3 regions of the Variovorax sp. AB1(2024) genome follow, and region 2 is predicted to be linked to each of the others. Evidence: predicted binding sites of a transcription regulator. Region 2 holds the regulator's gene; each other region holds the start of a gene.
The links. Region 2 encodes sigma-54, which starts transcription at its own class of promoters, with help from an activator protein. Its sites were predicted from a motif close to TGGCANGNAANCTGCTTT; they were not measured.
Positions count from the first base shown of each region.

Region 1: WIX39_RS21695 (circularly permuted type 2 ATP-grasp protein) is a predicted target of sigma-54. The motif match lies at 970-987, and genes of this name have one in related genera.
Region 3: WIX39_RS03595 (pilin) is a predicted target of sigma-54. The motif match lies at 1,126-1,143, and genes of this name have one in related genera.

Region 1 is NZ_JBBHKP020000001.1:4,661,228-4,663,490, forward strand. Features, by position in the region: gene WIX39_RS21695 (circularly permuted type 2 ATP-grasp protein) at 1-941, opposite strand, end outside; gene WIX39_RS21700 (oxepin-CoA hydrolase, alternative type) at 1,042-1,890, opposite strand; gene WIX39_RS21705 (DNA internalization-related competence protein ComEC/Rec2) at 2,034-2,263, opposite strand, start outside.
Region 2 is NZ_JBBHKP020000001.1:1,461,171-1,463,433, reverse strand. Features, by position in the region: gene WIX39_RS06985 (phospholipase D family protein) at 1-43, opposite strand, end outside; gene WIX39_RS06980 (RNA polymerase factor sigma-54) at 54-1,661, opposite strand; gene lptB (LPS export ABC transporter ATP-binding protein) at 1,682-2,263, opposite strand, start outside.
Region 3 is NZ_JBBHKP020000001.1:737,435-739,697, forward strand. Features, by position in the region: gene WIX39_RS03590 (hypothetical protein) at 77-400, shown strand; gene WIX39_RS03595 (pilin) at 553-1,065, opposite strand; gene WIX39_RS03600 (3',5'-cyclic-nucleotide phosphodiesterase) at 1,275-2,078, opposite strand; gene WIX39_RS03605 (CHASE2 domain-containing protein) at 2,108-2,263, opposite strand, start outside.

The sequences.
Region 1 (2,263 bases), 3.2 Mb from region 2:
ACGTTGCCTTCGCGGTAGGCGCGCATCAGGCCCGCGCAGCCCAGCGTGGACGTGGGACGGAACACCTCGGGGTCGAGGAAGTCGTCGTCCACGCGGCGGTAGATGACGTCGACGCGCTTCGGCCCGCGCGTGGTACGCATGTAGACGAAGTTGTCCTTGACGAACAGGTCCTGCCCTTCGACCAGCTCCACGCCCATCTGCTGCGCGAGGAAGGCGTGCTCGAAGTAGGCGCTGTTGTACATGCCCGGCGTGAGCACCACCACCGTGGGCTCGGCCGTGGCCGGCGGCGCGCTGGCGCGAAGCGTCTCCAGCAGCAGGTCGGGGTAATGCGCGACCGGCGCGATGCGGTTCTGGTTGAACAGCTCCGGGAAGAGCCGCATCATCATCTTGCGGTTCTCGAGCATGTAGCTCACGCCGCTGGGCACGCGCAGGTTGTCTTCGAGCACGTAGTACTCGCCGTTGCCCTCGGCATCGGGGGCGCGGACGATGTCGATGCCCGAGATGTTCGAGTAGACGTTGTGCGGCACGTTGACGCCCATCATCTCGGGGCGGAACTGCGCGTTGTTCAGGATCTGCTCGGCCGGGATGATGCCGGCCTTGATGATTTCCTGGTCGTGGTAGACGTCATGCAGGAAGCGGTTGAGCGCCGTGACGCGCTGAACCAGCCCTTTTTCCATGCTGTCCCACTCGTTGGCCGGAATGATCCGCGGCAGCAGGTCGAACGGGATGAGCCGCTCGGTGCCGGAACCGTCTTCGTCCTTCGCGCCGTACACGGCAAAGGTAATACCGACCCGGCGGAAAATCATTTCCGCCTCTTCACGCCGCGAACGCATCACCTCACCGGGTTGCTTCGCGAGCCATTGGTCGTAGCGCTTGTAATGCTGTCGGATCGCAGCCCCCGCATAGGGCAACTGCTCATACATCTCGTCGAATTTGTGCATGGAACGACCAATCTCCTTGAGCCGTAGCTTAGCAAGTTCGAGGCCAGTAGAACCCCTTATGCGGCGGCCGGAGACGGGTCGAAGCTCTTTTTTTTGCGGGCTACCGCACCGGGGTTTCGGCCGGCGGCTGCTGCTTCTTGCGCGGCGAGAGGAATTCCTTGATGCGCTCCCCGCTCTCGTCGCCGTAGAGGCTGGCAACGGAAGATTCGCGCTCGGCATCGAGCTGTTCCCGCCGGCTGCGGCCCCGGGCAGAGTGCACGAGCTGCTTGATGCGCGCCTGCACTTCGAACGGCCCGCGGGAAAGCTCCTGCGCCCATTCGAGCGCCGTGGCGCAGGCACTGCCGCGCGGCACCACCTTGTTGACCACGCCCCAGTCGTGCAGCCGCCTGGCGCTGCAGGGCTTGCCGTCGAGCAGCATCTCCAGGGCCGCCTGCGGCGGCAGCGAACGCACCAGCGAATCGGAACCTCCGCCGTCGGGCGTGAGCCCCAGGTTGACGTAAGACATCGCGAACCTGGCGTCTTCCGCCGCCACGATGAGATCGCAGGCCAGGCACAGCGAAAAACCGCCCGCCACGGCCGCACCCTCGACCGCCGCGATGACGGGCTGGGGCGCTTCCTGGATCGCCATGATCCATTCGTTCAGCGCCTCGAGGTGGCCGTGCTGCTCGGCCTCGGGCAACTTGCGCTGCCGCGCCAGCCGCCGAAGGTCGCCGCCGCCGCTGAAGTGCTCGCCCTCCCCGCACAGCACGATGGCGCGCACCGTGCGAAAGCCCGAGGTGGCCCGCAGCGCCTTGGCCGCCGCGCGGTAGACCGCCGGGTTGACCGCGTTGCGCGCGGCCGGGTTGCTCAGGGTCAGCACCAGCACCGGACCCTCGCGGTGCGTCTTGAGCCTTGCGCCGGACGTGGCCGTGGCGCTCGCGCTGGTGATGGTCGGGACGGCGGTGGTCATGGCGCGGGCCCGGAAAACCGGCCCCACCGGCAACTGCTGCGATCTTGCATGGCATTCCCTTTGCGTTGTTTCAGACCGTATAACGCACGCGACCACTCGCCGGCGCTACCTCAGTGATGAGTACTTTACGTTTAATTTGACAATTAATTCACGATTTCAACGCGTTCAGGCACACGATGCCGCCAGTAGCGCGCATGGCGCTCGCGCTCGCAGGCGACATCGTCAGGCTGCGTGCTGCGCCAGTGGGCGGCACCGCAGCGGGGGCTGTCGACCAGCCGTACCCCGTGGGCCGCGTACCGCGCCGCCACCTCGGGCGCCGGGTGGCCGAAACGGTTGCGATAGCCTGCCTGGACCAGTGCAATGCGCGGCTGCA
Region 2 (2,263 bases):
CGATCACCCAATGGCCCCAGCGCGACATCGGGAGACGGCTCATCGAAGGCTTTCTACAGGGCCTTGCGCAGGTTGGCGGGCGCAATGCGCAAGGCTTCGCGGTACTTGGCCACGGTGCGGCGCGCGCACTCGATGCCCTGCTCCTTCAGCATCTCGGAGATCTGGCTGTCCGACAGCGGCTTCTTGATGCTCTCGGAGCTCACGAACTGCTTGATCAGCGCGCGCACCGCCGTGCTCGACGCATTGCCGCCGGTCTCGGTGCCCAGCGCCGAGCCGAAGAAATACTTCAGCTCGACCGTGCCGAACGGCGTGGCCATGTACTTGGCGGTGGTCACGCGCGAGATGGTGGATTCGTGCAGGCCCAGTTCGTCCGCAATTTCGCGCAGCACCAGCGGGCGCATGGCCAGCTCGCCGTGCACGAAGTAGCTCTTCTGGCGCTCGACGATGGCGTTGCTCACGCGCAGGATGGTGTCGAAGCGCTGCTGGATGTTCTTGATGAACCAGCGCGCCTCCTGCAGCCGCTGCGACAGCGCCTGGCTGCCCTCGCCCTTGTGCGACTTGAGCGCGCCGGCATAGATGTCGTGCACGCGCAGGCGCGGCATGACCTCGGGATTCAGCATGACGCGGAACTTGACGTTGGTGCCGCGTCCGGTCTTGGTGACGATCACGTCGGGAATGACGATGTTGCGCTCGACGTCGACGAAACGGCGCCCCGGCTTGGGCTCCAGCCGCGCAATGACCTGCAGCGCCGAGCGCACCAGCTCTTCGCTGCTGCGGGTGAGCGTGGCCAGGCGCTTGAAGTCGCGCCGCGCGAGCAGTTCCATCGGCTGCTTGCAGATGGCGATCGCGGTCTTGTAGACCTGTGCCTGCTCTTCGTCTTCGTCGTCGTCCTCGGCGGCCAGCGCGCGCAGCTGGATGCTCAGGCATTCGCCGAGGTCGCGCGCCCCCACGCCCACCGGCTCCAGGCTCTGCAGCAGGCCGAGCGCCACCTGGAAGTGGTGCACCAGGTCGTCGAACTGGTCGTTGTCGTCGCCGGCCAGGCCCGAGGCCAGCGCAGGCAGGGAGTCTTCGAGGTAGCCGTCGTCGTTGAGCGACTCGATCAGGAAGCGCAGCGCGGCGCTGTCGTTCTCGCTCAGGCGCAGGCTCAGCGCCTGGCGGTGCAGGAACGACTGCAGCGATTCCTGGCTGCGCGCGAGTTCGGTGGCGTCGGCGCGTTCGTCGTCGCCCAGGTTGTTCTGGCGCGCGGGAGCGTCGCTGCCCCACTCGCTGTCGTCGGGCGCCATGTCGACGGTGCCGTCGCCTTCCCAGTCGGGCTCGCGCTCGGCGATCTCGGCGGCGGGGCCGTCGGAGTCGGCCGTGGTGGTGGTGGCGGTCTCGGTCGAGGCGGTGGAGGTGCTGGCGGGCGGCGGGGTGAAGTCGCTCTCGCCGTCGCCGCCGTCACTGCCGTCATCGCGCGCAGCGGGGGCGTCGGCGGTGTCGAGCCCGAACTCCTCGCGCGCCGCTTCTTCCGCGGTGCGCTCGAGGAAGGGGTTCTCGTCGAGCATCTGCTCCACTTCCTGGCTCAGTTCGAGCGTGGAGAGTTGGAGCAGCCTGATCGACTGCTGCAGCTGGGGCGTCAACGCCAAGTGCTGCGAGACGCGAAGGGACAGCCCTTGCTTCATGTGGAGAACCCGACCCTTCCTTACATACGGAAGTGTTCGCCTAGGTACACCCTGCGTACCTCGGCGTTGTCGACGATCTCCGAGGGCGTACCTTGTGCCAGCACATGCCCGTCGCTGATGATGAACGCGTGATCGCAGATGCCCAGCGTTTCGCGCACGTTGTGGTCGGTGATGAGCACGCCGATGCCGCGCTCTTTCAGGAAGCTGATGATCCGCTGGATTTCGATGACGGCGATCGGGTCGATGCCGGCGAAGGGTTCGTCCAGCAGGATGAAGCGCGGCTGGGTGGCCAGGGCGCGTGCGATCTCGACGCGGCGTCGCTCGCCGCCCGACAGCGCCAACGCCGGCGAATCGCGCAGGTGGTCGACGCGCAGGTCGGCCAGCAGTTCGGACAGGCGCTCTTCCATGTGCTGCTTGGACAGCGGCGCGAGCTTGCCGCTCGCGTCGGGCTCGTGCTGCAGTTCGAGCACGGCGCGCACGTTTTCCTCCACCGTGAGCTTGCGGAAGATCGAGGCTTCCTGCGGCAGGTAGCTCAGGCCCATGCGCGCGCGGCGGTGGATGGGCATGTGGGCGATGGGCTCGCCGTCGATGGTGATCTCGCC
Region 3 (2,263 bases), 720 kb from region 2:
CCAACCCGTCGAGCTGCCGCCCCGATTGGTCTCGTGACGGCAGTTTTTGAAAGCTGCAATCACTTGGAGGCCTTTCATGGCTACATCCGCATGCGCGTCTGCGCACGCTCCTCCGCTCCCCCCTGAGTCTTCTGAATCCTTCAGCGCGGAATCGCTTGCTCTACAGGCATGCGATGACATCGACAGCCTGCAAATTGTGCGGCGCGCCTACACGTGTCTCGAAAAACTCATCGCTCCGCACCACGTGAACGACACGGAAGAGGTGTTTCCGACGCGTTCTGAATTCAGCGCCTTGGTCTGGCTGGTCAACGATGAGTTGGGGCGCCGAATCGAGGCAGCCGAAATCACGGTTCGATCGCTGCGTATTGCGCTGAGTGACAGAGTATCAATTGGAGTCTGACCTCGTTTTTTCAAAGCTCCAAGCCTGCGGTTCTCAAATCGTCTCGGCGCTGGCCGTAAATCCTCGATTTATTTAGCTTTGCTCACCAGATAAATCCGTCCAACGTAAAAAAAAGCCGCCCGAGGGCGGCTTTTTTACATCGGCAGCGCCATTTAGGGGCGGCACGAAGCGGGCAAGAACTTGACGGGCATCGGCGTCGTTGCGCCCGGACGGCACAGCCACTCGATCGAACCGCCCGTCGGGACTGTAGAACTGCCACCTGCACCAGCGACCGTGGTGGTCGGCGCGGTAGTCAGTGCGGTTCCAACAAGAGCGGTGCCACCCGAGGTTGGCGTGAGCGAAACGGTGCCGCCGCCAGCAGCTGCGGTATAGGTAATGGTGATCACACCGGTCAGATCTGCCACAGCAACGCTCGCGACGTTAGGCGTTGCGGCAGGGAGAACGTAGCCATTTGCAAACCCGGCGCCTTGAGCGGCATTCTCGGAAATTGCCGTTTTTGCACCACTGGCGAGCGCCAGACCTTCAGTTACTCGTGAACGAACCACGTAGTCCTGATAAGCCGGCAGCGCCACAGCAGCCAAGATACCAATGATCGCCACAACGATCATCAATTCGATAAGGGTAAAGCCGGCCTGTGCGCGGCGGGCGAGAGTACGACGATTCATTGAACTAACTCCAGGTTGGTTGGTTGTTACGCCCGGGAACCTGCCCGGAGCGAGAGAACTTCCGCAGCATCTGTGCCACCCTCCAAACCAGCCTTCTGTCGACCGAACGCGTCACCTTTGTTTACCAACGTGTAACACGATGCGACACATTTTGTGTCCAGATGCTTCTTGCATGACAAATATGTCAACCGGCAAGGTCTGCCGATGCATCAGAAAGTCAACACTCCATCTGCCTTCAACCACCGGATATCCCGGTGCGCCACCCCCGCCACCTGATGCTCTCCCAGCGCCTCGATCTGGCTCATGATCTCGTCGGTTTCCGCCGGCTTGGTATGCGTGATGTAGATCGGAAACTGCTTCGCCGGGTCGATCCGCGCCAGTTCGCCTGCCAGCATCACCGGTGACAAATGCAAGCTGCGCTCGGCCAGCGCCTGCTCCCTGTTGCTGAAGGCCGTCTCTATCACCAGCATCGCCACATCCAGCGCGTTCACCCGGTCCCAGAACGGCGGGTTGCGTTCGGTGTCACCGCTGAAGACCCAGTTCGCCCCGCCGGAAGCCCGCCGCACGGCAAAGCCGCAGGCCGGCACGGTGTGCACGGCCGGCAGCACCTCGATCGACTTGGGCGCACAGCTGCCCAGCTGCAGCATCTGCCCCACCTCGATGTCGTGAAAGCTCACGAACGGCGCTTCAGGGCTGGGAATGCTCTCGAAGTCGGGCCAGATGACGTTGTTGAATACGTGAGCGCGCAGCGCTTCGATGGTGGCGCGCAGCGCATGCACGCGCAGCGGTCTGGAGCGGCGGCTGCCGATGGCGTCGAGCATCAGGGGCAGGGCGGCGATGTGGTCGAGGTGGCAGTGCGTCAGAACCACGTCGTCGATGGCGGCCATTTCTTCGAGCGAGAGGTCGCCCACGCCGGTGCCCGCATCGACGAGCAGGTCGGTGTCGACCAGGAACGAGGTGGTGCGGCAGTCTTTGGCAATGGCGCCTGAGCAACCCAGCACACGAACCTGCATTGTGAAAGACCCCTTGTGTGTGTCTGTCGTCATTTGGTTTCGAACCGGGTTGCGCCGTCCCAGTTCGGATCCTGGGGTCGCAACGCCATGGAGGCTAAACGCTGGGCGTAGAGCTGGTAAAGGACTTTTTTGGCATCCGCGGCGAGCAAGGGGGCCAGCAAGTTCCGGCCCATGGCCCAGTCCTG